DNA from 4 places in the Streptomyces sp. 71268 genome. Region 4 is predicted to be linked to each of the others. Evidence: riboswitches for the same ligand, from Rfam matches in the RefSeq annotation. Region 4 holds a riboswitch; each other region holds the start of a gene.

Region 1 (7,472 bases), 7.1 Mb from region 4:
TCGTCGTGCACGGTGACCCGGTGCGAGACGGTGGGCTCGGGCTTGACCGTGTGGCGGGCGCAGTGCACGAGGCTACGGTTGTCCCAGACGAGGAGGTCGCCCTTGTCAAAGGTCTGCAGGTGGATGTTCTCGTGCTGGAAGGTCGGGTCGGACTGGCCGACGGCGGCGAGCAGTTCCCGCAGCAGCCCGTCGGGCAGCGGCGTGCCGTCGGCCTGCTGGAGTTCGTAGGTGAACGCCTCGCTGATGTACAGCAGCGGCTCGCCGGTGACCGGGTGCGGGAAGACCGTGGGGTGGGTGACCGCCGGGGTCTGCTCCTCGATCTCGGCGAGCACCTCGGTGATCGGTCGGTACACGTCGTCGGGGCGGATCTTGAAGTACCGCCGGACGCTGTTGCGGCTGCGCGTCCCCGCGATGGCGTTCTTCATCTCCCGGGGCAGCTTCTGGTACGCCTTGCCCATGTCGATGAAGTAGGTGCCGCGGTTTTCCCGGGGTACCACCTGGGGGTAGATGAGCGTCAGCCCGAACGGCCGGGCCATGAACGAGTAGTCGTGGTGCCAGAACTTGCCGGTCTGCGGCACGCCGATTTGCTGGCCGGATTCCCGCACATTCGAGGAAACGAAGATTTCCTTGTGCTCCGGGTGGTGGTACATGGGCTGGTAGTAGGTCTCGACCTCACCCAGCCGCCGCCCGAAGGTGACGAATTCGGCGGGCGAGAGGTGTTGCTCCTTCAAGACCACGATCTTGTTCCGGTAGACCTTTTCCTTGAGCGCGACGAGATCCTCGTCCGGAGCGTTCAGAACGTCGAGCTCCAGAGCCACGCCCATGGCGGCGTCCGTTTGTGGTGCGGTGGTCATATTCTCCCCCAGCGGCGAGCCGGTTGGTTTAACAATGCACTGGCTCTACCACCGTTCAGCAGCGGGCTTAGGGCAACCTTGCAGCTCGCTGAAACGGAGGGGTGATCTCACCAACAGGCGTTCGGGGGGCAGGTGAGCGGATGCCGCCTTTTGCCTTGGGCCGTATGGGCCGTGCCCCAGTCGGCGCACCCGGACGCGACCGGACTATATGTCACCCGTACGAGTGGACCAGGGGTTCAGCGGCGCGACGCCGCGCCGACGCCTTGGGCAGGCCAATCACCTCGGAGTTCGGTGCGCCGGGGCGCGCGGGAGCGGAAGGGCGGGCGCGCAGCGGGCAGTGCGATCGGCGAATTCCCTGATACACCTGTCCCCTGCGCCGGATCAGCGCGCGACGTGTGGACGCGTGGGGCGTTGGGCAGTCAGTCCCCCAGCGCACGCCCGCCGCCATCCTCTTCACCCGCGATAGCCGCCCGATCCGCGTGCCACCCGCCACTGCGCCACCGGACCCCGGGGCGCGGGTGTGTCCCCCGGCCCGTTCCGCGCCGGCCCAGCGCCGTTCGCGCGTACGCCGCCCACCACCCAGCACAGATGAGGAACTCCCCGTGAAGATCCGAACGTTCACCAAGCTGGTGCGCAGCAATCACCTCTCACTGGCCATGCGGATGCCGCGGGAGCTCGCCGGCCCCGCGTACCGCGCCTCGTTCCTGGCCGCGGCCGCCAACAGTGGCGTGCTGCGCCATCTCGCGCGGCAACCGCTCGACGCGCCCGCGCTCGCCGACGAGCTGGGCATGCACGGTGAGGAGCAACTGCTCGGCGTCTGGCTCGACATGGGAGTGCGGCTCGGAGAACTCGGCTCGCGCGGCGGGCGCTACCGGCTGCGCGGCCGCCTGGCCAAGTCGCTGGCGCGGCCGGAGGCGGACGCCTACGTGGCGCTGCTCGAACAGCTCATGCGCTTCCACGCCCCACTGCTCCTGGACGCCCCCGACATGCTGCGCGAAGGGCGTCGGGTGTCGATCGCCGACCAGGACGGCGCGCTCATCGCCCGCTCGTCCCGTGTCCTCGAACCCGCCGTGCAGGGCGTGGTGGAGCAGCAGGTCGACCGGAACTCACCGGTCCGGCTCCTGGAGGTGGGCTGCGGCAGCGGCACCTACGTACGGCACGCCGCCTCGCTCAACCCTCGGCTGACGGCCGTGGCGATCGACCTGCAGGACGAGGTGGTGGCGCAGGCGCAGGCGAACCTGGACAAGTGGAACCTGTCCGACCGGGTGGAGGTCGTCCGCAGCGACCTGCGGACGTACTCGACGGAGCAGAAGTTCGACCTGGTCACGCTGCACAACAACATCTACTACTTCCCCCACGGTGAGCGGACCAAGGTGCTGGAGCGGGCGCGCTCGTTTCTGATGCCCGGCGGCAAGCTGCTCCTGACGACGAGTTGCCAGGGTGGCGGCCCGGGCATGGAGATGCTGAACCTGTGGTGCGCGTACGCCGACTTCGCCGGCCCGCTGCCGCGCCCGGCCGAGCTGTTGGGGCAGATGCGGGACGCGGGCTTCACACAGGTGCGCTCCCGCCGCCTGGTGCCCGGCGAGGAGTTCCGGGCCTTCGTCGGCACCTGCCCCTTCGACGACTAGCCTCACGCGTTCGACGGCTTGCCCCAGACGCAGGCGGCGGGCCGGGAACGGCCGGCGGTGGCGGAGACACACGGTCATCGCCATCCCGCCGCCACCGTGACACCACGCCACCGTCACCCCGCGCCTCCGGTGTCGCGCGGCGCCGGGTCGCCGACGGCCGGCCGTGCGCGCGGATTGACGTCGCGTCACGGCACACCGCCGCGCGCGCCGCGAACCCGGGGGTGGTGGGCGGCTGCCTGGCCCACAGCCTGGTCACGCCCTGGAACCTCTGCGTCCGGTTCGGCGTTTTCGCAGTTCAGAGCGGGTTTGCGCGACTCGTATGGGGGATGAGACCGACCGCGGTTCTGTGTCACCAGCGAAGGTGAAGAAGTTCACATACGGCCCTTTCGGCTGCGAATTCGGGCCGTGGATGACGCAGTATCCCTATCCGACACCACCAAGCCCCCGTCACCACGGCGGGGCGGTCCGGGCGGACGCCGAGTCCTGCCGCCGCGCGGGCCCAGTGAGAAGAACACGAAATCGGCAGGAACGGGAGACCCAGGCACGACGGGCCACGAAGTCGGTGGCCCTTGGGGTGAAGCCACGCGAGTGGCCGGGCAACTTCGCCAGTCCGAACCCGACAGGTCATCTTTCGCAGGCGGATGACGAAGGGCTTTCGTATGTCCGCGCAGCCACGCATACCCTCGATCGCCACGCGCATCGGCACCGCTTCGGCCCTCACCGCCACGGTGCTGGCCGGTTCCTCGTTCGTCCCCGCCCTGACGACCGATGCGCAGGCGGCGACGGCCTCCGGCAAGGCGCTCAAGATCGCCGCCGGCAAGAAGGGCGCACCCTACAAGTACGGGGCGGTCGGCCCGCACCGGTTCGACTGCTCGGGGTTGACGCTCTACTCGTTCAAGAAGGCGGGCAAGAAGCTGCCGCGCACGGCGGCGGCCCAGTACAACAAGACCCGCCACCTGTCCAAGAGCTCGCGCAAGGCGGGTGACCTGGTCTTCTTCCACTCCGGGCGGAACGTCTACCACGTGGGCATCTACGCCGGGAAGAACAAGATCTGGCACGCGCCCAAGCCTGGCAAGTCGGTGCGGCTGGAGAAGATCTGGACCAACAAGGTCTGGTACGGCCGCGTCCGCTGACCATGACGGGTGGGTCGGGGCGCCGGGCGGGCGATGCCGCGCCGCGCCCCGACCCCACGACCCTGGGACGAGAGGGGTGTGGGGACGAGAGCCGCCCTACGGGCCGGTTCCGGGTCGATGTCACCAAGCCGAGTGATGTTGCCATCGAGTACGTCACCCGCAGGGAGCAATCCCCGTTGTCCTCACGTGCCGACCGAATCACGGTCAGCCTGATCCACGAGGACGAGTCATGATGCGAGGAATGACGGGGGTTGCCGTCGTCGCAGCGGCGCTGGCGTGCGCGGTGACGCCGGCCCAGGCTGGTGAGGCAGCCAAGCCCATCAAGAACGGCAAGGCCGAGTTCTGCCTGAGCAAGCCCGCCGCCAAGCAGCTTGCCAAGGCGAAGGTCACGCTGGCCGCCACGGGGGCCGCTCGGATCACCGGCAAGCAGCGCCAGTGCGTGTCCCTCCCGCTGGTCGAGGGCACGAGGGACTACGCGAAGTTGCAGGGCGGTGTCACGTTTCGTGACAAGGACGACCGTCTCGACCTCACCAAGATCTACAACTACGTGAACAAGTCCTCGCGGACCCAGGCGCACGCCTCGGTCAACCGGGCCAAGGCGCAGCCGGTGCGGTTCCTGACCTACACCATCAAGCGGGAGAACGCGAAGGTCACGCAGAAGCAGGTCAAGGCGGTCAACGTGCGGACCGCGCTGACTCCCGAGGGCGAGAAGCTGCTCAAGAAGACCTTCGGCAAGTCGCCGGTGCGCAAGGGCGACCACCTCTTCACGCTCAACGCGGTCGCCGACATGCCGAGGCTCGCCCCGGACACACTCGGTGACCTGCTCGACCTGCTGCGCTGAACCGAGGGCTGAACCCGGGACGCGGAGCGCCCCGGACCACGGCAGGTGAACCACGGCGGCCGATCGGCTCCACGGATGCCGCCGACACGCCACATGGCGTGTCGGCGGCATCCGTGCGTACGGCGCCCCGGCGCCTGCGCGCCGTCAGGCTCCGCGCACCGCGGCCAGTTGCTGGGCGAAGGGGACGACCTCGTCGTCGTCCTGGTGCGGCACGGACGGGGCGTCGACCAGCAGGCCGGCGAGTTGGCGTGCGGCGCGGTCGATTCGCTCGCTCAGCCCGTCGGTACGGCCGTCCCCGGCCGCGCCCCAGTCCTCGGAGGCGGCGTAGACGCCGGTGGGCACGGTGACGGCGCGCAGGTAACCGAAGAGCGGGCGCAGCGCGTGGTCGAGGACCAGGGAGTGGCGGGCCGTGCCGCCGGTCGCCGCGATCAGCACGGGCTTGTCGACCAGCGCCTCGTTGTCCAGCACGTCGAAGAACGACTTGAACAGGCCGCTGTAGGAGGCGGTGAACACGGGCGTGACCGCAATCAGCGCGTCGGCGCGGGTCACCGCGTCGAGGGCGGCGCGCAGCGCGGTGCCCGGGAAGCCGGTGACCATGTGCTGGGCGATGGCGGTGGCCAGCTCACGCAGTTCGACCACCTGGACCTCGACCGGCCGGCCGGCGTCCGCGAGCTGTCGCTGGGCGGCCGTGGCCAGCCGGTCGGCCAGCAGCCGGGTGGAGGACGGCTGGCTCAGCCCGGCGGTGACGGCCACCAGGTGCAGGGGCTTCATGTGGTGTCTCCTGGGGTGGGGTTGCGGGGTGGTGTGGGGCCGGAGGGCGTACGGGACCGGCGGGTGCCGGGGGCGGCGCCGCAGGCGGGCTGTGGGTGAGCCCGCCGGCGGGCGCCGCGTCCGGTGGTGGTCAGGCCGGGGTGTCCGTGCCGGGCCGCCCGGTGTGCTCGCCGGCCTTGGCCGCGCCGTCGGCCTCGGCGGTGGCCCGGGCGACCAGGGCCGCGTGCGTCGGGCCGTCCGGCACCTCGGCGGGGCGGCCGGCGGCGAACTCGCGGCGCAGCACCGGGACCACTTCCTCGCCGAGCAGGTCGAGCTGTTCCAGGACGGTCTTCAGCGGCAGGCCGGCGTGGTCCATCAGGAACAGCTGGCGCTGGTAGTCGCCGAAGGACTCGCGGAAGGTCAGCGTCTTGTCGATGACCTCCTGCGGGCTGCCCACGGTCAGCGGCGTCTGCTCGGTGAACTCCTCCAGCGAGGGACCGTGCCCGTACACCGGCGCGTTGTCGAAGTAGGGCCGGAACTCGCGCACGGCGTCCTGCGAGTTCTTGCGCATGAACACCTGCCCGCCGAGCCCGACGACGGCCTGTTCCGGGGTGCCGTGACCGTAGTGGGCGAAGCGCCGCCGGTAGAGGTCGATCAGCCGGATGAAGTGCTCCTTGGGCCAGAAGATGTTGTTGGCGAAGAAGCCGTCTCCGTAGTACGCGGCCTGCTCGGCGATCTCCGGGCTGCGGATCGAGCCGTGCCAGACGAACGGCGCGACGCCGTCCAGCGGGCGGGGCGTGGAGGTGAAGCCCTGCAAGGGGGTACGGAACTTGCCCTCCCAGTCGACCACGTCCTCGCGCCAGAGCTGGTGCAGCAGCGCGTAGTTCTCGATGGCCAGCGGGATGCCCTGCCGGATGTCCTGGCCGAACCAGGGGTAGACCGGGCCGGTGTTGCCGCGGCCGAGCATGAGGTCGACCCGGCCGTCCGCCAGGTGCTGGAGCATCGCGAAGTCCTCGGCGATCTTCACCGGGTCGTTCGTGGTGATCAGCGTGGTGGAGGTGGACAGGATCAGCCGCTCGGTCTGGGCGGCGATGTAGCCGAGCATGGTGGTCGGCGAGGACGGGACGAAGGGCGGGTTGTGGTGCTCGCCGGTCGCGAAGACGTCGAGGCCGACCTCCTCGGCCTTGCGCGCGATGGCGACCATCGCCTTGATCCGCTCGTACTCGCTCGGCGTGCTCCCGTTCGTCGGGTCCGTGGTGACGTCGCCGACCGTGAAGATCCCGAACTGCATGTCGCTCCACCTCTTCCGTTGCCCGGGGGCCATCCTCCGAGCCGTTGGTTCAATATTCAACCATCCCCGTCAACCAGGTGCCCCACCGCCCTATTCCCCCACTCCTCAGCCGTGCCCGCCAGGGCGGACGGCCGCCCGCTCGACACCGGCGCGACGCCCCGGCGGGGGCGCTGCCGGGGGTCTCGCCGCCGCGTACGTACGCCGCCCGCACCCGCTGCGACCGGCGCCGCGTACGGTGTGGGATGACGGCCGATGGCGCCGTGGCCGGGCGGCCACCACGGCCGGACGAGCTGGGACGTGGAGAGGGTGATGGGCAGGATGCGGGTGGGTCTGCTACGGACGGTGGGCGCGGCCACCGCGCTCTACGGCCTCGCGGTCACGGCGCGGCCCGATCTGTTGGCCAAGCCCTCCGGGCTGACCGGGCCCGACGGGACGGTGGCCCCCGACACGCGGGTCTCGCTGCGGCCACTGGCGTGGCGGGACGCGGTCAGCGGGCTGGCCATGGTGGTGGCCCCGGAGGGCCCCGCCCTGCGAGCGGCCACCGCCGTGCGCATCGCCGCCGACTTCGGTGACGCCGCGCTGCTCGGCCTGACCCTGCCGGAGCGCGACCGGCGCCTTGCGGCCGTGGCCGTCTCGGTGGGCTGGGGCGCGCTCTCCGTGGCGGGGCTGCTCGGCGGGGGCCGGGGGAGGCCGTGATGTCGCGTTCGTTCCTCAGCCGCGAGACCGGGGCGGCGCTGGTGCTGCGCCCGTCGCCCACGCCGCCGCGAGCGGCGGTCGTGCTGCTGCACGGCGGGCGCGAGGAGGGCCTTGAGCCGCCGCCCGCGCTCAACCTGCCCGGCGCGCGCATGCTGCCCTTCGCCCGGTCCATCGCGCGGGCGACCGCCGAGCACCGGGTGGCGTTGGGGAGCGTGCGCTACCGGCACCGTGGCTGGAACGGCGAGCGCGATGACGCGGCCGAGGACGCCCAGCGGGCCC
Region 2 (7,472 bases), 2.3 Mb from region 4:
GACCAGCCGCGGAGAGGTTTCCCGCAACTGCTCTGCCAGTTGCTCGAGAATCAGCCACGCGATGAACTCGTGTGGCCGTCCGGGGGACGTCATCAACACGATTCGATCCCCGAAGATCTCGTAGCCGACGAGAGGATCGGGGGCATGCCGTGCGAGTTCTTCGCCGATCTCCCGCATGCGTGCGTAGTCCACCGTCGTACCGCCTGTTCGCGTGAGCCGAGGCCGGCTGGCGCCACGATTCAAACCTACGCCGGGGCGAACCGGCTCAACCTCGGGCGGCCGGGCCCGACCTTGGGCGTGCCGGGGCGGGGCGTGGCCGTGGCGGCACTCCCCGCCCCAGCGGTTGTACCCCGAGCGCCGCCCCCGCCCCACGCGCCCCGCCCCACGCGCCGCCCCCGCCCCACGCGCTCCATCCCACGCGCCGCCCCGCTCCCTTCCGCCGCTCCCGACTCGGTTACGCCCTCCTCCCTCCCCCTACCCCTCGCCCCGCCACAGGTCGGGGCCGAAGACCTCGTAGTGGATGCGGTCGGCGGGCAGGCCGAGGGCACGGAGTTGGGCGCGGGTCGCGTGGACGAAGGGGAGGGGGCCGCACAGGTAGGCGGTGGTGCGGGGGAGGTTGGGCAGTGGGACGGCGGACAGGTCGACGCGCCCGGTGCGGTCGGCCGGCCAGGGGCCGGCCGGCTCCTCGTACCAGACGTGGGCGACGGCATCCGGCAACTTCCGGACCAGCGCGTCGAGTTCCTCACGGAAGGCGTGGGTGCGCTCGGCGCGGTCGCCGTGCACGGCGACCACGGGGCGCGCCGCGCCGGTGGTCAGCAGGTGGTCGAGCATGCCGATCAGCGGCGTGCAGCCGATGCCGGCGGAGACCAGCAGGAGGGGCCCGTCGTCGCGCGCGTCGAGCGTCACGTCGCCGAACGGCAGGCTGACGCGCAGCGTGTCGCCGGCGCGTACGCGGGCGTGCAGATGTGTGGAGACCGCGCCGTCCGGCGCGCCTTCGCCCTCGCCGGCGGCGGCCTTGACCGTGAGGCGCAACCCCTCGGGGCGGGCCGCGCTCACGCTGTACTGGCGTATCTGGCGGGCCCCGTCCTCCAGTTCGACCTGCACGGAGACGTACTGGCCGGGGCGGGACGGCGGGGGCGGCGTGCCGTCGGCGGGCCGGACCAGGAAGCTCACCACGCCGTCCGCCTCCGGCGTGCGCTCCAGTACCCGGTACTCCCGCCACACGTCGCCCTCGGCCACGCCGGCCGCCGCGTACAGCCGGCCCTCCGCGGCGATCAGTGAGTCGGCGAGCAGCCAGTAGACCTCGTCCCAGGCCGCGGCCACCTCCTCCGTGACGGCCTCGCCCAGCACCTCGGCGATGGCCGCGAACAGGTGGGTGTGCACGATGTCGTACTGGTCGCGGGTGACGCCGAGCGAGGCGTGCTTGTGGGCGATGCGACCCAGCAGTTCGTCGGGCGCGGTGGGCGATGGCCCGACCAGCGTCGTCGCGAACGCCGCGAGCGCGCCGGCGAGCGCCTGCCGCTGCGTCCCGTTGGCCTGGTTGCCACGGTTGAACAGGTCGCGCAGCAGCGCGGGGTGGGCCGCGAACAGCCGGTCGTAGAAGCGTGCGGCGATCTCGTCGAGCGCGCCGTGCACGGCGGGCAGCGTGGCACGGACCGCGACGGCCGACTTTTCGGACAGCATGGCTACTCCAAATCAGATTCTGAGATTCGTCTTTTTGGTCGAGGGTGTTCGCGGAAGGGATTGCGGGGATTCCGGCGCGAGGGCCGGTCAGGGGGGAGCGGGGAGAGGCGACGTGGGCGTGGGGCCTCGGGCGGGGTGGCGCGAGGTGGCCACGGTGAGGCGCGGGCGGGCTTGGCCGCGGCCCGCGCGGTGCGCGGTGGGCGCGGCGGGTGGTGATCAGGTGGCGGGTGGTGTTCGGGTGCTAGGTGGGACGGGGTGTGAGGCCCAGCAGGACGGGGCCGGTCGGGGCGGAGACGAGGTCGGCGATGGTGATCGGGTCGAGCGTGGCGTAGAAGGATTCCTGTGCCTGGCGTAGCGCGCTGCGCAGCCGGCACGCCGTGCGCAGCGGGCAGGGCGGGTCGTCCTCGCAGCCCACCACGTCACCCGCCCCCTCAAGCTCGCGTACCAGCCAGCCGAGCGACGCGGCGCGCCCGGTCGAGGTCAGCGCCAGCCCGCCGCCCCGGCCGCGCCGGGCCTCGACCACGCCGAGGTGGCGCAGCCGGGTGACGGCCTTCGCGGCATGGCTGTACGGCACGGCGACGGCGTCGGCCACCTCGCGAGTGGTCGGCGCGCTCTCCGCGTCGAGCACCGCGAGGCGCATGGCGACGCGGAGCGCCAGATCGGTGGCCTTGGTCAGTCGCACGCCGCGATTCTATGGAATACGCATCTGCGATTCGTCTTTGGGGGTGCCCTTGGTCCCCGCGCCCGTTCGCTCAGCGGTCCAGCGGTCCAGCGGTCCAGCGGTCCTCCCGCCAGCGGTCCTCCCGCCAGCGGCCCGACGGACGCCGCCCCTCCCCGCGAGGCCGTGACCGGCACCGTCTTCGCCACCCTCGCCCACCCCCGGCGTACGCCGCACCCTCCCGCCAGCGGCCAGCAGCCAGCGGAAACCGCCCCCACCGGCGAGCGGGCCCGCCCCCGCGCCAGGGGAGGCGGGCCCGCTCCGTGGGGGCGGGGGCCCGGCGGGTCAGGCCGGCCGCACGTTCCCGTACAGCGGCATCGTGTAGATCGACTCGACCCGCACGTTGGCCCCGGGCCTCGGCGCGTGGATCATCTTGCCCTCGCCGACGTAGAGGCCGACATGGCTGATGTCGTCGAAGAAGAAGACCAGGTCACCGGGGGCGAGGTCGGTGGTGGCTATGCGTTGGCCGACCTTGACCTGGTCCCAGGTGGTGCGCGGCAGGGTCACCCCGGCGGCCTTCCACGCGCCCTGCGTCAGCCCGGAGCAGTCGTACGCGTTGGGGCCGGTCGCGCCCCACACGTACGGCTTGCCGAGCTGTGCCCGCGCGAAGTCGATGGCCTGTTGCGCCTTCGCCGTGTCGGCCGGGGAAGCGGGGTCGCTCGGGCCGATGTCGCCCGAGCCGTCGCCGCGGCCCGCGGCCCCGCCCTGGCCGCTTCCGTCGCCGCTGTCGCCGCCCGTGTCGCCGGCGTTCTCGCGCTGCTCACGCTCCCGCTGTTCCCGCTCGCGCCGCTCCCGCTCCGCGCGCTCCTTCTCGGCCTGCTCGCGGGCCAACTCCTTGGCCTTGCGCTCGGCCTCGGCCTGCTTCCTGCGCTCCAGCTCCGCCAGCCTGGCCTTCTCCTCGGCGGTCAATCTGGACAGCAGCTTGCGGGCCTCGGCCAGCTTGGTCTGTACGGACTTCTTCTTGGCCCGCAGGTCGTCCTGGGCGGCGGTGAGGGAGGCCAGGCTCCGCGCCGCCTTGCCGCGCTGGGTGGCCGCCGTCGCCCGCCGGGCCTCGTAGTCCGCCAGTGCCCGCTGCTGCCGACTGGTCATCCGGGCCAGCAGGTGCGACTGGTCGAAGAGACGCTGGGAGTCGGCGGCCAGGAGCAGCGTCGCGGTCGAGTGGGCGCTGCCGGTGCGGTACTGGGCCGCCGCGAAGGTCCCCAGCTTGCGGCGCGCCTCGTTGACTCGCTCGGTGTGCTCGGCGACGTCCCCGAGCAGTTCGTCCACCCGGGCCTGCTGCGCGTCCGTGCGCTCCTTGGCCCCGTTGTACGCCTGGGTGGCGCTGCCGGCCTCGCGGTACAGCGCGTCGACCCGCTGCCGCACCTCCTCGACCGAGGGGCGCGGCTCGCGCGGTACGGCGGTGGCCGACGGCGCGAGCTGGACGAGGAGGGCGAGGGAGGCGAGCGCGGCCGTGGTGAGGCCGGCGACGGTACGACGACCGGACGACACGTCCAGCCGGTACCGCGACCTGCGGTGTGACGCCAAGGGAGGCGACTCCTTCCGTGGACCGCCTACCGGGTTAGCTGTCGGGTTCGGGCGCTCCGCGCGGCTCGGGGACGGGCGTCACCGAGCGCACGGGGAGGGAAGGGAATGCCCTACGGTCCGCACATGGGGATGCGGTCCGATTCACCCCGGTGGTACTTCCCCCCGCCTCCGGGAGACTCCCGTAAGGCGCGGGGAACGGTGGGTCCCCGGCTCCGGCCGCCTGACAGGGCCGGACTCGGCGCGGGCCGCCCGTTGCCGACGCTTTCGCCGACGGGGGTACGGGCCGCCATGACCAGGCACCGTAGCCAACGGCCCGGGTGGCTGGGAAGGCTGGTGTTCGACATGTCGGGAAGGGGTCGGGGGAAGGGCGGTGCGGGTTGTCAGTGGTGCCGCCTAGACTCGGTTCGCGATGAGCAGCCTCTTTGACGACGACTTCCTGGCGGATCTTGCCCGGTCGGGCGGCGAGCCCCCGCCCGAGGAGCAGGAGATCCCCGAGGACGCCCCGGGTGACCCGACGGTGCCCGCGGGCCAGGCCCCGGAGCAGGTTCCGCACGACCTGTTCGAGGGCTGGGACCTCGCCCCGAGCGCGGGGCCGGGGCCGGCCGCCGGCTTCGGCGAGCGCGCCGGCCGCGCGGGGTCCGACGCGTACGGCGAGGAGCCGGAGCCGTACGGCGAGCGCGAGGCGTACTACCGCAACGGCGCGCCGCGCCCGGCCGTGGACCCGGCCGCGCTGCTTGAGGGGATGAACGAGCAGCAGCGGGCCGCCGTCGTGCACGCCGGATCGCCGCTGCTCATCGTCGCCGGCGCCGGCTCGGGCAAGACCCGGGTGCTCACCCACCGCATCGCGCATCTGCTGGGCGCCCGCCGCGCGCACCCTGGCGAGATCCTGGCGATCACGTTCACGAACAAGGCCGCGGGCGAGATGAAGGAGCGCGTCACGGACCTCGTGGGCCAGCGCGCGAACGCCATGTGGGTGTCGACGTTCCACAGCGCCTGCGTGCGCATCCTGCGCCGCGAGTCCAAGAAGCTCGGCTTCACGTCCTCGTTCTCGATCTACGACGCGGCCGACTCCAAGCGGCTGATGGCCCTGGTCTGCCGCGACCTGGACCTGGACCCGAAGCGGTTCCCGCCCAAGTCCTTCAGCGCCAAGATCTCCAACCTCAAGAACGAGCTCATCGACGAGGAGACCTACGCGGCGCAGGTGGGCGGCGACGGCGCGGGTTCCGGTGGCGGCTTCGAGAAGACGCTGGCCGAGGCGTACACGATGTACCAGGCCAGGCTGCGCGAGGCCAACGCCCTCGACTTTGACGACATCATCATGACCACGGTGCACCTGCTCCAGGCGTTCCCGGACGTCTCGGAGCACTACCGCCGCCGGTTCCGGCACGTGCTGGTGGACGAGTACCAGGACACCAACCACGCGCAGTACACGCTGGTGCGCGAGCTGGTCGGGCCGGCCGAGTCCGCGGCCGAACTGTGCGTGGTGGGCGACGCTGACCAGTCGATCTACGCGTTCCGTGGCGCGACCATCCGCAACATCCTCCAGTTCGAGGAGGACTACCCGAACGCGACGACGATCCTGCTGGAGCAGAACTACCGTTCCACGCAGACCATCCTCAGCGCGGCCAACGCCGTCATCGAGCGCAACGAGAACCGCCGCCCGAAGAACCTGTGGACGGACGCCGGCGCCGGCGCCACCATCACCGGGTACGTGGCCGACACCGAGCACGACGAGGCGCAGTTCGTCGCGGACGAGATCGACCGGCTCACCGACGCGGGCGACGCCCGCGCCGGCGACGTGGCCGTCTTCTACCGGACCAACGCGCAGTCCCGCGTCTTCGAAGAGGTCTTCATCCGCGTCGGCCTGCCGTACAAGGTCGTCGGCGGCGTCCGCTTCTACGAGCGCAAGGAGGTCCGCGACATACTCGCGTACCTGCGCGTGCTCGCGAACCCCGAGGACACGGTGCCGCTGCGGCGCATCCTCAACGTCCCCAAGCGCGGCATCGGCGAGCGCGCCGAGGCGATGATCGACGCGCTCGCCCAGCGCGAGCGCATCTCCTTCGCCCAGGCGCTGCGCCGGGTCGACGAGGCGTACGGCATGGCCGCGCGCTCCGTCAACGCGGTCAAGCGCTTCAACGTGCTCCTTGAGGATCTGCGCACCATCGTGGAGTCCGGCGTCGGACCGGCCACGGTGCTTGAGGCGGTCCTCGAGCGCACGGGCTACCTCGCCGAACTCCAGGCCTCCACCGACCCGCAGGACGAGACCCGGGTGGAGAACCTCCAGGAACTCGCGGCGGTGGCGCTGGAGTTCGAGCAGGAGCGCGGCGTGACATCGGGCGAGCCGGTGGACGCCGAGGCGCGGCCGGCCGCGGACGCCGGCGACACCGGCGCGGGCGAGACCGCGGCGACCGTGGCCGCGGTCGAGGAGGCGGCGGCCGCCGCGGTGGCCCAGGGCGTGGTGGCCCAGGGCGCCGAGGCCGGGGCGGGCGCGAACGCGGGGGCCGGTGGCGGACCGGCCGAGCAGGACGCCGTGGCGGCGCCGGGCGCGACGCAGCCCGCTGTCGCGGGGCCCGAGGACGTGGCGGCCGCCGGTGCCGGGGCCACGACCGGCACGCTGGCCGACTTCCTGGAGAAGGTGGCACTGGTCGCCGACTCCGACCAGATCCCCGACGAGGACGCGGAGGGCACCGGCGTGATCACGCTGATGACCCTGCACACCGCGAAGGGCCTGGAGTTCCCGGTGGTCTTCCTGACCGGCCTGGAGGACGGGGTCTTCCCGCACATGCGGGCGCTCGGCCAGGTCAAGGAGTTGGAGGAGGAGCGCCGCCTGGCGTACGTGGGCATCACGCGCGCCCGCGAGCGGCTCTACCTCACCCGCTCCACCATGCGCAGCGCCTGGGGCCAACCCGCGTACAACCCGCCGTCCCGGTTCCTCGACGAGATCCCCGACCAGTACCTGACCTGGAAGCGCACGGGCCCGGCGACGCCGTCCGCCTCGATGAGCCAGGTGGCCTCCTCGCTCTCCTCGTCGCTGTCCGCGTCGTCACGCTCGGGCGGCGGCCGGGGCACCAGCAACGCCTTCGCCACCCGCCGGGTCAAGGACCGACCGGTGGTCTCGCTGGCCGTGGGCGACCGGGTCACGCACGACTCGTTCGGCCTGGGCACGGTCGTGGGGGTCAAGGGCAGCGGCGACGCGGCCGAGGCCACGATCGACTTCGGCGAGGAGAAGCCCAAGCGGCTGCTGCTGCGGTACGCGCCGGTGGAGAAGCTGTAGTCGTACGCCCCGGCGCGCGGGCCCACCGCGCGTCGGGGCCGACGCTCTGACGGCTCGGTGTGCGCGCTCGGGTGGCCCGGTATGCGAGCGGATGTGGAGCGCTCGCGCGGTTGTGGGGTGTTCGCGGCGGGGGGCGAGCGCCCGGCGCGGCGGGCTTGAGGGGCGTGCGCCCAGCCCGGCCGCGCGGGGCATGCCGTGGGTCGCGCTGTCACCGCCGGCCGGCGCGCGAGCGAGGCGCCGCCGGCGGCGCGCTGTCAGGTGGGGTCGAGTCCG
Region 3 (7,472 bases), 2.1 Mb from region 4:
AGCGGAGCGTGGAGGTGGGCCGCAGCCGGGGCAGGTAGCGGTGGAGCAGCACCGCGAGAATCGCCATCAGGGTGGCGTTGACCCAGTAGACGGTGCGCCAGCCACCGAGGTCGGCCAGCACGCCGGCCGCCGTGCGGGCCAGCAGGATGCCGAGCAGCAGCCCGGACATGACGGTGCCCACGGTGCGCCCGCGCTCGTGCGGCGCGGCGAGGGTGGCCGCGTACGGGACGACGACCTGGGCCGCGACCGAGGTGAAGCCGGTCAGAGCGGTGCCGACGAGGAGCAGGACCCCGTTCGGGGCGCTGGCGGTCACGGTGAGGAAGGCGGCGGTGGCCGCGGTGAGGCCGACCGCGAGCCGCCGCCGCTCGACCAGGTCACCGAGCGGGACCAGCAGGACCAGGCCGAGCCCGTAGCCCACCTGGGCCACCGTGACCACGAGCGCGGCCAGCGAGGAGCCGAGGCCCAGGTCGTCGCCGATGGTGTCGAGGAGGGGCTGGGCGAAGTAGTTGCCCGCCACGGACAGGCCGGCCGCCACCGACATCAGCAGCAACAGGCCGCGCCCGACGCCCGGCGCGCCCGCCTCCGGCTCGGCGCCGCCCGGCCCGTCGCCGCCTGAACCGGCCGCGTCCCGCACGGTGCCTCCCGTCCCGGCCGCTCGCGACCCGTCCTCGCGCGGTCCGCTCCCGTGCGACCCGGTCGCGTGTGACCCGCTTCCGCGCGCCCCGGTCGCGGGCGGCTTGGCCGCGTGTGACCCGCTTCCGCGCGCCCCGGACGCGTGGGTCTCGCTTCCGCGCGTCCCGGTCGCGGGCGGCCTGGCCGCGTCCGGCGCCGTCCTCCGTACGCCGTCGTCCCGCATGTTCTCCTCCGCCATCCTCGCCGCGCGCCTCCTGTCGGGCCGGTCGTGCCCCGCGCGTCGGGGCGCGGCGCCCGCCCGACCCTCCCCCGACGAGCACGGGGGCGTCCAGCGCTTAATCGCCCCGTCCGTCCTGCTCGCCGACGGTGGCCGGGGCGCCCGGGAGCCGCGTGCGGGCGGGGGAACCCGAGGCGCGTGCGCCGTTTTGTCCAGTTGGGCCGACTGAGCACGGACAAGAGGGGTACCCGTGGCCCATGAACATCCAGAGCATGGCCCCCACCACCGGTTATCCGACGGGCTCGGCCTCCGACGTGGTCGTCGAGCTCGCCGTCAAACGCGACCACCTGGTCGGCATCGCGCCCTTCGTGGCCGGGCTCGCCGTCGTCGCCGTGCTGATCCTGGCCGTGGTCTACGGTCTCCGCCGTCGAGACCGCGAGCCGCCGCCCCCGCAGGAGCCCCAGCGGCGCTCCGGCGCGTGGGAGACCTCCGAAGAACACCGCTCCGGCCACTGCCCACCGGACCACGGCCCCGGCCACCAGGAGGGTGAGGAGACCGGCTACGAAACCCAGCATCGGGTGCCGGACGAGGTGCCGAAGCACGACGGGCGGCACCGGATGATGCCGTACGAGTTCAAGGACCACGGCAACGAGGGCACCAGGCCCGCCCGCGAGGGCGAGTACACCGGCCGGCGCCGCCGCAAGTAACCCGCCGCTCCGCCGCCCCTTCGCCCGGCCGCCCCGGCGCCGCGCCACCGCGCCGGGGGCCGGCGCGGGGCGAGTAGCGTCGGAGGGTGCCCGAAGAAACCGCTCCCCGCCCGCCGGCCCCGACCTGCCCGCTGGCCCAGACCCCCGACCAGACCGCCGCGCGGGCCGCCGCCCACCACCCGCTCACCGACCCGCCGGCCCACGAGCCGCTGCCCGGCGGGGCGGCGCCCGACGCCCCCGGGCACCGCCCACCAGGCCCGCACACCCCCGAGTCGGACGCGTCCGGCTCAGCCGGACCGGGCTCAGAGGCGCCGGGCTCACGGTCGCCCGGCCCAGGGGCGCCCGGCTCAGGGGCGCCGGGCTCGGCCGGGTCGGGCCCGGCCGCGCCGGAGGCGGGCGCGTCGGGGGTCGGCGTGCCGCCGATGCCGCCGCTGTTCACGTGGGAGTTCGCCAGCGACCCGTACCCCGCGTACGCCTGGCTGCGCGAGCACGCCCCCGTCCACAAGACCACGCTGCCCAGCGGCGTCGAGGCGTGGCTCGTGACGCGGTACGCCGACGCCAGGCGGGTGCTGGCCGATCCGCGGCTGTCGAAGAACCCGCTGCGGCACAGCGCCGCCGCGCACGCCAAGGGACGGGTCGGCATTCCGGGGGAGCGCGGCGCCGACCTGATGACGCACCTGCTCAACATCGACCCGCCGGACCACACGCGGCTGCGCCGGCTGGTCTCCACCGCGTTCACACCGCGCCGCGCCGCCGAGTTCGCGCCGCGCGTGCGGGAGCTGACCGACCAGTTGATCGACGCGTTCGCCGAGCGCGGCAGCGCCGACCTGATCCACGAGTTCGCCTTCCCGCTCCCCATCTACGCCATCTGCGACATGCTCGGCGTCCCGCCCGAGGACCAGGACGACTTCCGGGACTGGGCGGGCATGATGATCCGGCACGGCGGCGGCCCGCGCGGCGGCGTGGCCCGCGCGGTGAGGAAGATCCGCGACTACCTCGCCGACCTCATCCACCGCAAGCGCGAGAACCTGGGCGACGACCTGATCTCCGGGCTCATCAGGGCCAGCGACCACGGCGAGCACCTGACCGAGAACGAGGCCGCGGCCATGTGCTTCGTCCTCCTGTTCGCCGGGTTCGAGACGACCATCAACCTCATCGGCAACGGCACCCTGGCCCTGCTGCGCCACCCCGCCGAGCGGGCCAGGCTCCAGGCCGCGCTGGCCACGGGGGACACCACGCTCCTGGACACCGGCGTGGAGGAGCTGCTGCGGTACGACGGGCCGGTCGAGCTGGCGACCTGGCGGTTCGCCACCGCGCCACTGACCATCGACGGGCAGCACGTCGCGACGGGCGAACCGGTCCTGGTGGTGCTCGCCGCCGCCGACCGCGACCCGCGCCGCTTCCCCGACCCCGACCGGCTCGACCTCTCCCGCCGCGACAACCAGCACCTGGGCTACGGCCACGGCATCCACTACTGCGTGGGCGCCCCGCTGGCCCGCATCGAGGCGCGCACCGCGATCGGCACCCTGCTGACCCGGCTGCCCGACCTCCGGTTGGACGCCGACCCGGACGAACTGCGCTGGCGCGGCGGCCTCATCATGCGCGGCCTGCGCACCCTGCCGGTCACCTTCACCCCACCCGGCGCTCCGGCCTCCTCTTAGTACGGCGACCCGCGACCGGGACCTCCTCCTGGTACGGCGGCCCGCGCGGGCGGCCTCCCCTTAGTACGGCGGCCCGCGCGGGCCGACTCCAGCGGCGTCGGCCTCCAACGGGGGCCTCCAGCGAGGTGACCTCCAGCCGGGCCGGGCCCGTGCGGTCGGCTACGTAGGGCGCGTACGGCGATGGGAGGAGGCGCCGTTGACGCGCCCGGGTGCCGGAAAGGGGCGGTGGGCGCCCCGTGCGCCGGCCGTTCGACGTGCCGGGCAGCGCGACGCCGACCGCCACTGCCGACCCCGCGCGCCCCGTGCCCCGTTCCTGACCTCCCGCGCCCCTCGGTACGGCCGCGCGCCGGGCCTTCGGCCGGCCGCCCGCGAGCGCGTTACGGCCCTGTGCTAGAGGGGCGGGCAAACGGGCGCGCACATCCGCGAACTGACGTACCGTCAGAGGTGTGATCGCCGCGTGACCTCCGCTACATCAGCTTGTGACGGTCCCGGGCCGGCAGTATGTTCGACCGTCAAAATCTGCCGCCAACCTGAGAGGCCACCGCATGCGATCCGGCAACGGCAAACATCGCCGCCCCCGTCAGGCCCCGGCCATCGTCGTCGCCGCGGGGGTGACCGGCGCGGGAATCGCCCTCCCGCTGCTCGGCGCCACCAGCGCCGGCGCCGCCGACACGGCCACCTGGGACCGCGTTGCCGAGTGCGAGAGCGGGGGCACCTGGAGCGCCAACGAGGGCAACGGGCGCTACGGCGGCCTCGGCCTGAGCCTGGACGCCTGGCAGCTCTACGGCGGCACGGACCACGCGCCCCGTCCGGACCTGGCCAGCCGCGCGCAGCAGATAGCCATCGCCCAGACGATCCTGTCCGAGCGCGGCCCCGTGGCGTGGAACGACTGCGCGCAGACGGCCGGCCTGACCGAGGACGGCGAGATCCCGGACGTCAACCCCGGCGACCCCAGCCACGACGACCGGGGCACCGACCGGGGCGACTACGGCCACGCCCCGAGCCCGAAGCCGGACGCGACCCCGGACGCGAAGCCCACCCCGGACGACGCCAAGCCGACCCCGACCGACGAGCGGGGCCCGGACGCCGAGTCGACGCCGGACGCCACGCCAGCCCAGGACAAGGCGCCCAGCCGGGGCGGCGAGCCCAGCCCCGACGCGTCCGCGCCCAGCGACGACGCGGAGCCCGCCGGGACGCCCCGTACCACCCCGAGCCCGAACCGGGGCGAGGAGCGGCCCGCCGACCGAGGCGAGGCCGGGCGCGAGACGCCCGACGCGCCGCGTGGCGACGGGGAGCGGCCCGGCGCCGGCGAGGGGGCGCGCGAGGACGGCGCGGGCACCGGCAAGCACCGCGGCGAGCCCCGCGAGGAGCCCGCCGACGCCCCGGGCCGCCCCGACGGCCGGGACGACGACCGACAGCGCCCCGAGGGCCGGCACGCCGACCGCAGCGAGCGCGGGCGCGTGGGCGACCGGTCGGACGGGGAGACGCGGAGTGAGCACCGGGTCCGGTCCGGTGACACGCTGTGGGCGATCGCCGAGCAGCACGAGACGCCGGGCGGTTGGCCGGCGCTCTACGAGGCCAACGAGAGCGTCATCGGGGACGACCCCGACCTGATCCTGCCCGGCCAGAAGCTCGACCTGGAGGCCACGGCGGACCGCTGATCGGTCGTCACTTTGGGTGTTTCACCCAGGTGTGCACCGATTCGCGAAAGTGAGACATGGGTCTCGTTCGATCTCCGGCGTGTCGTGCTTGTCCGTCCATCAGGTGCACTGTCTGACCTGCGGTGATGTGATTTTCTTGCGGGTAAACCCCACTGACTTTCCAGGGATGTTGGGGTTTGAGCACCCCGGGGATCTGTGATTACGGTCTTCATCGCTCGCCACCGCGGGCGCCACTGGTCGTCACGCCGAATCCTGCCGGCGGCCGGGGGGAACCGACGCGTCAAGCGCCGAAGGCAGGAGCGGGGGAACCACAGGTAAGTGCCGGACGGTCCGTGAAACGAGGGGGCTGAACGGCTTGGGGTGAAGCCGCGGGAAACCGCGGCCGGGCAACTCACAGTCCGAACCCGACAGCTCACCTCGTAGGCGTCGGTGAGGAAACCAACATGCTGATTTCCAAGGGCAAGCACCGCCGTCCGTCCAAGGCCACCCGCATCGCCACGCTCGCCGGTGTCACCGGTGCCGCCGTCGCCGTGCCGCTGATGGGGGCCACCGGCGCCAACGCCGCCACCACCGGCCAGTGGGACCAGGTCGCCCAGTGCGAGTCGACCGGCAACTGGTCGATCAACACCGGCAACGGCTACTACGGCGGCCTGCAGTTCTCCGCCTCCACCTGGGCCGCGTACGGCGGCACCGCCTACGCCCCGACCGCCGACAAGGCGTCCAAGGCCCAGCAGATACAGATCGCCGAGAAGGTCCTGGCCAGCCAGGGCAAGGGCGCCTGGCCGCACTGCGGCGTCAACCTGACCCAGGGCGGCTACACCGCGCCCAAGCAGCAGGCCCCCAAGCAGCAGGCGCCGCAGCAGGCCGCGCCCAAGCAGCAGCAGGCCGCGCCGCAGCAGTCCGCGCCGAAGGCCGCCCCGAAGCACGCCGGCCCGCGCGCCTCGGACGACCAGGCCCCGAGCCGCAGCTCCGAGCGGTACGTGCCCAAGCACGCCGCCCCGAAGCAGGCCGCGCCGCAGCAGAGCGCCCCGAAGACGATCAAGAAGGGCGACGGCGAGTACAAGGTCGAGGCCGGCGACACCCTCGCCAAGATCGCCGAGGCCGAGAACGTCAAGGGTGGCTGGCAGAAGCTGTACGACCTCAACGACGAGATCGTCACCGATGCCGACCTGATCTTCCCGGGCCAGCAGCTCCACCTGAGCTGATCCCCGCCTCCGGCGCCCGGCCGGCTCCGCCCCAGAGCCGGCCCGGCGTCCGTCCCTCCCCGCCCCGGAGGGACCGCAGACCGCCCCGCCACGGTGCGCCCACCCCCGAGCGCATCGCGGCGGGGCTCCGCGTTTGCCACCCCGCGCGGGCCGCGCCCGGCCGAGCCGCCCCCGTACGCCGCCCGCACACGCCGTCCCGTACGCCCTCCCCGTACGCCCCCCCGCGACGCGCCACGCGCCGTCCGGCCGCCGTACGGGCCCCGCGCCGCCGCCGTACGGACGCCGGGCCGCCGCCGTCCGGACGGCGCCCGGTCGCCTGGGCCCGGTAGGCATGCCGCGGGCGCCTCGCGCGGACGTCCCGGCCGGCGCTGTCCGGGGCCGCGCGGCCGATTCGGTTGCGCCGTTCACCCATCGATCTGCGCTTTTGTCCCTCTTGTCGTCTCGTCCGGCGGGCGTGCGGCGAGCCGGGGTGCCGGGGCCGGTTAGGCTCGTGTCGCAGAAGCTCAGACCCACACGAAGGAGACCGCTCGTGCCGTCTATCGACGTCGTCGTAGCTCGCGAGATCCTCGACTCGCGAGGCAACCCCACGGTCGAGGTCGAGGTCGGCCTCGACGACGGCAGCACCGGCCGTGCTGCCGTGCCGTCCGGCGCCTCGACCGGCCAGTTCGAGGCCCTTGAGCTGCGGGACGGCGACAAGGCCCGCTACGGCGGCAAGGGTGTGGAGAAGGCCGTGCTCGCGGTCATCGAGCAGATCGGCCCGGAGCTGGTCGGCTACGACGCCACCGAGCAGCGCCTGATCGACCAGGCCATGTTCGACCTGGACGCCACGCCGGACAAGTCCTCGCTCGGCGCCAACGCCATCCTCGGCGTCTCGCTGGCCGTCGCGCACGCCGCCTCCGAGGCGTCCGACCTGCCGCTCTTCCGCTACCTCGGCGGCCCGAACGCGCACCAGCTCCCGGTGCCGATGATGAACATCCTGAACGGCGGCTCGCACGCCGACTCCAACGTGGACATCCAGGAGTTCATGATCGCCCCGATCGGCGCGGAGTCCTTCTCCGAGGCCCTGCGCTGGGGCGCCGAGGTCTACCACACGCTCAAGGGCGTCCTGAAGGAGCGCGGCCTGTCCACCGGCCTCGGCGACGAGGGCGGCTTCGCGCCGAACCTGGACTCCAACCGCGAGGCGCTCGACCTGATCGTCGAGGCCATCAAGAAGGCCGGCTACACCCCGGGCCAGGACATCGCGCTCGCGCTCGACGTCGCCGCGTCCGAGTTCTACAAGGACGGCGCCTACGCGTTCGAGGGCCAGTCGCGCAGCGCCGCCGAGATGACCGCGTACTACGCCGAGCTGGTCGCCGCCTACCCGCTGGTCTCCATCGAGGACCCGCTGA
Region 4 (7,472 bases):
CCGCCGCATCACCATCGTGGCCCGCCTCACCAAGGGTTCCCGAGCCCTGTACGCGGGCTCCGTCCAGGTCCGTTCCTGATCCGCGCCCGTTCCTGACGGGGCACTGACGGGACGGGTCCGTTCCTGAAGGGGCACTGACGGGACGGGTCCGTTCCTGACGGTGGCCCGCTACTTCCAGGGCAGGTTCCGCCAGGGGCTCCCCGGGTCGGACATCAGCAGCCGGTGGGCGGCGACCATCTCCTCGTACCAGTCCCCGAACTCCTCCTCGTCGAAGTGCAGGCAGCGGCCGAGGATGTAGGCGGCGGAGAAGTCCGCCCAGGAGCGGTAGTTGGCCTGGCTGAGCCGGCCCGCGCGCAGCACGGCCTGTTCGGCCTCCGACAGGGTGCAGTAGCGGGCGCCGAGCCCCCAGCGGGCCATGCAGGAGGCGCGGCCGTAGTCCCACGCCTCCACCGAGCGGACGAACTTGCCGTCGGCGAGCAACCCGTCCGCGCGGAACCTGGCCTCGTAGCGGGTGATGCGGCCGATCAGTCGGCGCACGCCGGCGACCTGGGAGCGCACCTCGGCGTCGCTGCGCGGCTGGGCCACCGTGACACCGTCCGGGGTGATGCGCGGCTCGGCCGCCTCGGCGGCGTTGTGCCACAGCGCCCGCTCCGCCACCTGTCGCCAGTGGTCCACGTCGACGGCGCCCGCGAAGTCGAGCGCCAGCGAGCGGCGGATGCCGAGCGTGAACTCCCATACCGGGCTGGTCATCTCGGCACGCAGCAGAAGTTCCAGGGTGCGCTGCCAGTCGGCGCGGGAGGTGATTCCCCACCACTCGCCGAGCCGGTCCCGCTCGGCCGTGTACCCGCCGCCGTGGTAGGCCATGGCGTTCCACAGCTCGGCGTTGTTGACGCTGAGCAGTGCCCCGCAGGCCAGGCCGTGGGCCACCGGGCCGCGCAGCGGCCCGCCGACGATCAGGGCGCGGAGCTGGGGCTGCGGGGTGTCGGTGGCGGCGGCGTGGTCCGCGTGCTGCTGCCAGACCGCGCGGTGGCTCGGGGTGGTGGGGAAGTACGCCTCGCACGGGCTGCCCGGGTTGACCGCGAGCCACGGCGGGTCCTTGGGGCCCCACACCCGCGCGTACCAACCCAGCGAGCCGGAGTGGAAGACCGGGTCCTCGGCCGGTGCCGGCAGCATGCCCTCGGTGTACACGGCGAGGCAGTCGGTACGGGTACGCGGGTCGCGGTACGGCGTGAAGACCACGGTGTCGGGGTGGGCGTCCACGCGCTCCCGCGAGTCCGCCACGAAGAGTGGGGTGTGGGCCAGCGCGGTGACGTAGCGGGCCCAGTCGCCGCGGGTCTTCGCGTCGTACAGCTCCTGCTCGATGGCGCTCGGTGGCTGCCAGGCGGAGGACTGCCACTCAGCGGGTGACGGTGTCTGTGGCTGTGCCTGGCGCGCGCCGTCCGGCGACGAGCTCGGGCCGTCGGCCGCCGCGGGCGCGGCGGACGGCTGCCGGTCGTCGGGGAGCCGCGGGGCATCCGGAGCGGTGGACCCGCCGCTCGCGTGCGGGCCGGCGGATGGCGCGGGGTCGGCGGGGCGGGGGGGCCGGCGCGTGGCGTGGCGGGGCGCCGTCGGCGTCGGTGGGTGGGTCGGCCTCGGTCGCCGAGGCATCGCGGGCTGCCAGCGTCTCGCGCTCGCCGACGCCGCGTGCCGGGCCGTCGACGCTCCGCACGGGACCGTCGGCGGTGCGCTCCGGCTCGGTGCCACCCTGTTTCGCGGGTTCCTCCCCGTTCCACAACCCCATGAGCGGGAACTCTACCCAGCGCCCGCCCCGTAGCACCCGGGTGGCCGGCCACCAAATGCCCTCGCGGCAGGCGAATCTGCCCTCGCGGAACGCCGATGTGCCCCCGCGCCGGGTCGGCGCGGGGGCACATCGGGTGGTGCGGTGGTACGGGGAGCCCTTGGTCAGCGATCGGTCAGGGGCGCCCGCTCAGCGATCGAGCCGCTGGTCAGAGGCTGACGCCCTTGCCACGCAGGTAGCTGACCGGGTCGACGTCCGAGCCGTAGCCGGCGCCGGTGCGCACCTCAAAGTGCAGGTGCGGGCCGCTGCTGTTGCCGGTGCTGCCGGACAGGCCGATCTGCTGGCCGCCGGTGACCGACTGGCCGGTCGAGACGGAGAGCTGCGACAGGTGGGCGTACTGGCTGTAGTGGCCGTCCGCGTGGCGGATGACGACCTGGTTGCCGTACGAGCCCGCCCAGCCGGCCGAGACGACCTGGCCGGCGCCGATGGACTTCACGGAGGTGCCGGTGGCGACCGGGAAGTCCACGCCGGTGTGGTAGCCGCTGGACCAGCTACCACCGGACTGGTGGTAGGGGGTGCCCATGGTGCTGTTGGCCACCGGAGCGGTGAAGCCGGTCGCCGAGGGGGTCTCGGCCTGCGGCTTCGGCGCGGCCTGGGCGGCCTGCGGCTGCGCGGCCTTGGGGGCGGCCTGCTGCTTCGGCGCCTGGGCGGCCTGCGGGGCGGCCTGCTGCTGCGGGGCCGCCTTCTGCTGCGGGGCCTTGGCGGCGGAGCCGGCACCGGGCAGGGTCAGGTGCTGGTTCGGGAAGATCAGGTTCGGGTTGTCGCCGATGACGTCCTGGTTGCGGTCGTAGACCGCGCGCCAGCCACCGTTGACGTCGTGCGCCTGGGAGATCTTGAACAGCGTGTCGCCGGAGCGCACGGTGTACGCCTTGCCGGCGGTCGAGTTCTGGGTGCGCGGAGCGGGCTTGCTCTCGGCCTTCGGGGCGGCCTTCGGCGCGGCCTTGGGGGCAGCGGCCTTCGGGGCGGCCTTGGGCGCGGCCTGCGGCGCGGTGCGGGCGTCGCGGGTGGTGTTCGCCTGCTCGCGGGTGCCGTCGGTGGACAGCTGCGGGGCCGGGCCGCCGGCGGTCAGGCCCGCCTTGACGGAGCACACCGGCCAGGCGCCGGGGCCCTGCACCTTGAGGACCTTCTCGGCCACGGCGATCTGCTGGTCCTTGGTGGCCAGGTCGGCGCGCGGGGCGTACTGCGCGCCGCCGAAGGCACGCCAGGTGCTGTCGGTGAACTGCAGGCCGCCGTAGAAGCCGTTACCGGTGTTGATGCTCCAGTTGCCGGTCGCCTCGCACTGGGCGACCTTCTCCCACACGTCCACCGAGGCGGCGTTGGCCTGGGTGGCCCCGAGGAAGGGAATGGCGAGGCTGGCGCCGCCAGCGGTCAGCGCGACGGAAATGCCGAGGCGACGCGGGCTGATGCGGCGATGACGCGTGCGATGAGACATAGGGGTATCCCTCTCCTATGCCTGCGAGGTGAGCTGTCGGATTCGGGCTGGAGTTGCCCGGACGTGCCCTGCGCGGCGTCTGGCGCCGCGACACGTCTTCACCCCAAGCCGACCGCGCTCAGCGCGGTGCGGCACTTACCTGGTTCCCCCGCTCTTGCCGTCATGTCTTTGAGGTTTCTCCTCGGCCAGCGGCAAGATTCGGCATCCCGGCGTCGGATACCCGCCTTCGTTTCAGCGGGAGCGCCAACAAAACACATTCATTTCGCCGGCGACAAGCCACGAACCGCCTGATAAAGATCAATTAAGGCATTAGCTCGCAATGAGAGATAACGCTGCGTACGAGATCTGTCCCCCAGGGCGACATCTTCCGGACGCCCGCGACGAGCGCATCCCTGACGGGGCGGGGCCCGGCCGGACAGCCGGCATCGCACGGACACGCCGCGTGACAGATCAACCAGCGACACCCGTGAGCTGCGACACAAGACCCGATAAGCCCGAACAGTCCGTTTTCAAGTGATCTTGCCGGGCGCTCTCGCGACGCCGGCACACCCAGCGAAGCGGCCCTACATGTGCCCCGCGCCACAGAAAACCGGCACGTCGGAGGGTTGTCTCGCACGCCTTCCCCTTAAGAACACGCTCCATGCCTCGCCCGGGTTGCCTCCGCCCCACAACACATCCCGCGACCGACTCCGCGCGACCCACCCCGCCCCTCCTTGCCCCACCTTCCCGTGCCTCACGCCACCCACGACCGCGCCCCTCCCCCGACGCCCGCCGCGTCCGTACGGTCACACCGATCGCCGTATGGACCGCCGCGCACACCGCGCCCCACGCGGCGCCCGCGAAGCCATCGCGTCCGGCGCGCGCCCGGGTCGGCGTCGAGTCGCCGGGCGGGCCCCCTAACGCTCGGGCCACCGTCGGGTCCGCCTCCCCCGTCGCGGGCGCCGGCCGCCGTGACCGGCTGACATTTCCGGGAGTCGGCGCTACCTTGTTCCGCTACCGACAGCACCTCCGTCCCACCACTCGGGGCACGGTATTCGGCCTCCGTATCGCCTCATCTCGCCTCTCTCCGCGTACTTTTGACTGAGCGTTTACTGTGGCCTGGTGCAGGTTGCGAGGGGGGCACATGCGAGACGAGGACAGGGCCGGGGCCGGCGGTGGGCCCCACGACCACTGGGCGGGCAGCGCCCCGGCGCGGGCGGGCTCCGAGGGGACACAGAGATGGCCCCGGACGCCGACGCACAAGGACTCACCCGCGCCCGGCCGTCCGCACGTGGTGATCGACGGCCGCTACGAACTGCTGGAACCGATCGGCAGCGGCGGCATGGGCGAGGTGTGGAAGGCCCATGACCGGCGGCTGCGCCGGTTCGTCGCCGTCAAGGGCCTGCTCGACCGGAACGCGATGACCGCCGACACCCAGGCCGCGGCGATGCAGCGGGCGCGCCGGGAGGCGGAGGCGATCGCCAAGATCGAGCACCCGAACGTGGTGACGGTCCACGACCAGGTCGAGACGGACAACCAGGTCTGGATCGTGATGAAGCTGCTCGACGCCGGCTCGCTGGCGGACCTGCTGCGCAGCCAGCAGGTGCTCGCCGTGCCCAGGGCGGCGGACATCGGCCACCAGATCCTGCGCGGCCTGCGGGCGGTGCACGCGGCGTCGGTCGTCCACCGCGACGTGAAGCCGGGCAACGTACTGGTCCGCGACGACGGGCTGGTGATCCTGGTGGACTTCGGCATCGCGACGTTCGTGGGCGCCGCCTCCGTCACCCGCCCCGGCAGCATCATCGGCACACCCCCGTACCTGGCACCCGAACTCTTCGCACCCGGCTCCCGCGGCCCCACGCCCGCGTCCGACCTGTGGGCGCTCGGAGTCACGTTGTACGAGATGGTCGAGGGCCGCCTCCCGTTCGGCGGCAGCGAGGTCTGGGAGGTCCAGGAAAGCATCCTGCGCACGCCGAACCCGGTACCCCGGTACGCCGGCCCCCTCGCCCCGGTGATCCAGGGGCTGCTGCGCAGCGATCCCGACGAGCGCCTGGACGCGGCCACGGCGGACGCCATGCTGGGCGAGGTGCTGGCCGGTCCGTCGAACGCGGGCCCGGTGATGGTCGCGCCGCGCCCGCCGGCACCCGGGCCCGCGCCCGCGCCCGAACCGGACCCCGCGCCGAGGGCCGCCGGCCCCGCCGCTGCCCCGGCCCCGGCCTCGGCCCCGGCCCAGACTCCGGCCCCGGACCCGGCCGAACCAGCCTCCCCCGACCTCGCGGAGAAGCGTCCGCGAAGCGGCCCCCGTAAGAGGGGAAAGGTGGTGGTGGCGGTGGCCACGTGTGTCGCGGTGCTGATCACCGCCGGCTGGTTCGTGACCGAGGGCTTCGGCTTCGGCGAGAAGGCCGAGGGCAGCGACACCGCCGCCCCGGACCGTCAGGGCGGCGGCCCCGGGACGCCGACATGGCGGAAGACGCACCCCACCCTGCGGATCGGCGTGAAGGACGACCAGCCGGGCCTGAGCGAGCGGGTACCCGGCACGAAGGACACGTACAGGGGCTATGACATCGACATGGCCTACAAGGTCGCCGAGCACTTGGGTTACACGGACAAGGCGGACGTGAAGTTCTTCCCGGTGAGCACCGAGAACCGGAGCAGCGAACTGGCGAAGAAGACGGTGGATCTCGTCGTCGCCTCGTACACCATGCGGAAGGACGGCGACATCGACTTCGTCGGTCCGTACTACAAGGCGGGCCGTGGGTTCCTGGTGCGCGAGAAGTCGCGCAAGTACCCCGACATCGAGGGCCCCAACGACCTCAAAGAGCTTCGCGTGGAGGTGTGCACGCCGCAGAAGTCGACGTACTGGAAGGAACTGCCCAAGCTCGGCTTCACCATGATGAAGTCCCCGCCCACCAGCTACAGGCGCTGCCTGAAGGAACTGTTGGACGAGGACTCGCAGGTCTACGCCGTGGCCTCGGACGACGTCATCCTCGCGGGCTACGAGAGCAAGAACTTCGGCAAGGTCCGGCGGCTGGAGACCATCGAGGGCACGGAGGCGTACGGCGTGGCGATGCTCCCCGGGCAGCCGGTCCTCAAGCGCGAGGTGTGCTCGGCGGTGCGGAAGATCCTGGCGGACAGGAAGGGCTGGGAGTCCATGTACCAGAAGAACCTCGCCGACCTGCTCGCCCCGCAGGGCCCACCGGGCCCACCGGATCTGGACCCGGAGTCGTGCGAGGGGTCCTGAGACGAGCCACCAGCGGGCCCCTGGAGTCCGCTTACCCTCCCCGGGCGACCGCCGAGCGGTTACGGGGAGGGAAAGCGCGCTCCGTGCGGGGGCGGCGGGTGGCCGTCAGTGCCTTGTGCCGGCGAGCGGTGAGTGGCGGGCGCGCCTAGCGCGCGGGCCCGGCCGGCGTGGCTTCCTCCCCGAAGAAGGCGAGCAGCTCCCGCACCACGGCCTCCGGCTGCTCCTCCGGTACGTAGTGGCCGCTGCCCGCCACCTCGACCACGCGGATGTCGGTGCCCTTGTCGGGGCCCATCTGTTCGCGCAGCGCGGCGTAGCTGGTCTCGCCGGCCAGCGTCAGGATGGGGAGCGTGACGGGGGCGTGGGTGGCCAGGTCGGCGATGTCCTGGCGCATCGTCTGGTACCAGCCGTTGCCCGCCCGGATGGCCTCGCGCGTGTCGTAGGCGTGGACGTAGATCCGCCGCGCGTCCTCCTCGACGGACGCCTGGTCGAGCAGCATGTGTCCGTACAGCCAGTCGACCAGCGGGCGGAAGCGGCCGGCGAGCAGTTCCTCGGGGAGGCCGCGCAGCTGGTTGAACGCGAACCACCAGGGGTAGCCGCCCCGGCCCTGGGCGATGGCCTCGGCCTGTTCGTCCGAGCCGGGCAGCATGCCGATCCGCAACCAGGACTCGTCGGGCACACCCAGGTCGATGGTGACCAGGCGACGCACGGACGTCGGGTGGTTGGCGGCGAGGTGGTAGCCGACCGAGGCGCCGATGTCGTGTCCGGCGACGAACGCCGATTCGTGGCCCAGGTGTCGGATCAGCTCGTGGATGTCCCGCGCCATGGTGCGCTTGTCGTAACCGTCCGCCGGCTTGTCCGAGCCACCCATGCCGCGCAGGTCCACGGCGGTCACCCGGAAGGTGCGGGCCAGCTCGGGCAGTACCTTGCGGAACTGCCACCAGGTCTGCGGCCAGCCACCCAGCAGGATCAGCGGTGCACCGCTG

What was found. A riboswitch is a leader RNA that binds a small molecule or an ion and turns the genes downstream of it on or off. The one in region 4 is predicted to bind cyclic di-AMP.
Region 1: linked by a shared signal. The riboswitch ahead of OYE22_RS00980 (C40 family peptidase) and the one ahead of OYE22_RS29875 (transglycosylase family protein) in region 4 are both predicted to bind cyclic di-AMP.
Region 2: linked by a shared signal. The riboswitch ahead of OYE22_RS20375 (C40 family peptidase) and the one ahead of OYE22_RS29875 (transglycosylase family protein) in region 4 are both predicted to bind cyclic di-AMP.
Region 3: linked by a shared signal. The riboswitch ahead of OYE22_RS20990 (transglycosylase family protein) and the one ahead of OYE22_RS29875 (transglycosylase family protein) in region 4 are both predicted to bind cyclic di-AMP.

The regions. Positions count from the first base shown of each region.
Region 1 covers NZ_CP114200.1:304,626-312,097, forward strand. Annotated here, with positions in the region: gene OYE22_RS00970 (TauD/TfdA family dioxygenase) at 1-824, opposite strand, end outside; gene OYE22_RS00975 (class I SAM-dependent methyltransferase) at 1,457-2,482, shown strand; cyclic di-AMP (ydaO/yuaA leader) riboswitch at 2,985-3,138, shown strand; gene OYE22_RS00980 (C40 family peptidase) at 3,142-3,615, shown strand; gene OYE22_RS00985 (hypothetical protein) at 3,857-4,456, shown strand; gene OYE22_RS00990 (FMN reductase) at 4,601-5,227, opposite strand; gene OYE22_RS00995 (LLM class flavin-dependent oxidoreductase) at 5,358-6,497, opposite strand; gene OYE22_RS01000 (hypothetical protein) at 6,816-7,193, shown strand; gene OYE22_RS01005 (alpha/beta fold hydrolase) at 7,193-7,472, shown strand, end outside.
Region 2 covers NZ_CP114200.1:5,147,831-5,155,302, forward strand. Annotated here, with positions in the region: gene OYE22_RS20360 (Uma2 family endonuclease) at 1-192, opposite strand, end outside; gene OYE22_RS20365 (globin domain-containing protein) at 475-1,683, opposite strand; gene OYE22_RS20370 (Rrf2 family transcriptional regulator) at 1,925-2,365, opposite strand; gene OYE22_RS20375 (C40 family peptidase) at 2,687-3,925, opposite strand; cyclic di-AMP (ydaO/yuaA leader) riboswitch at 3,933-4,176, opposite strand; gene OYE22_RS20380 (ATP-dependent DNA helicase) at 4,335-7,199, shown strand; gene OYE22_RS20385 (peptidoglycan DD-metalloendopeptidase family protein) at 7,454-7,472, opposite strand, start outside.
Region 3 covers NZ_CP114200.1:5,311,933-5,319,404, forward strand. Annotated here, with positions in the region: gene OYE22_RS20970 (MFS transporter) at 1-634, opposite strand, end outside; gene OYE22_RS20975 (DUF6479 family protein) at 1,108-1,557, shown strand; gene OYE22_RS20980 (cytochrome P450) at 1,980-3,218, shown strand; gene OYE22_RS20985 (transglycosylase family protein) at 3,764-4,879, shown strand; cyclic di-AMP (ydaO/yuaA leader) riboswitch at 5,155-5,320, shown strand; gene OYE22_RS20990 (transglycosylase family protein) at 5,323-6,084, shown strand; gene eno (phosphopyruvate hydratase) at 6,614-7,472, shown strand, end outside.
Region 4 covers NZ_CP114200.1:7,450,089-7,457,560, reverse strand. Annotated here, with positions in the region: gene OYE22_RS29885 (hypothetical protein) at 1-79, shown strand, start outside; gene OYE22_RS29880 (DUF1266 domain-containing protein) at 169-1,647, opposite strand; gene OYE22_RS29875 (transglycosylase family protein) at 1,986-3,269, opposite strand; cyclic di-AMP (ydaO/yuaA leader) riboswitch at 3,275-3,473, opposite strand; gene OYE22_RS29870 (serine/threonine-protein kinase) at 4,393-6,489, shown strand; gene OYE22_RS29865 (alpha/beta hydrolase) at 6,635-7,472, opposite strand, start outside.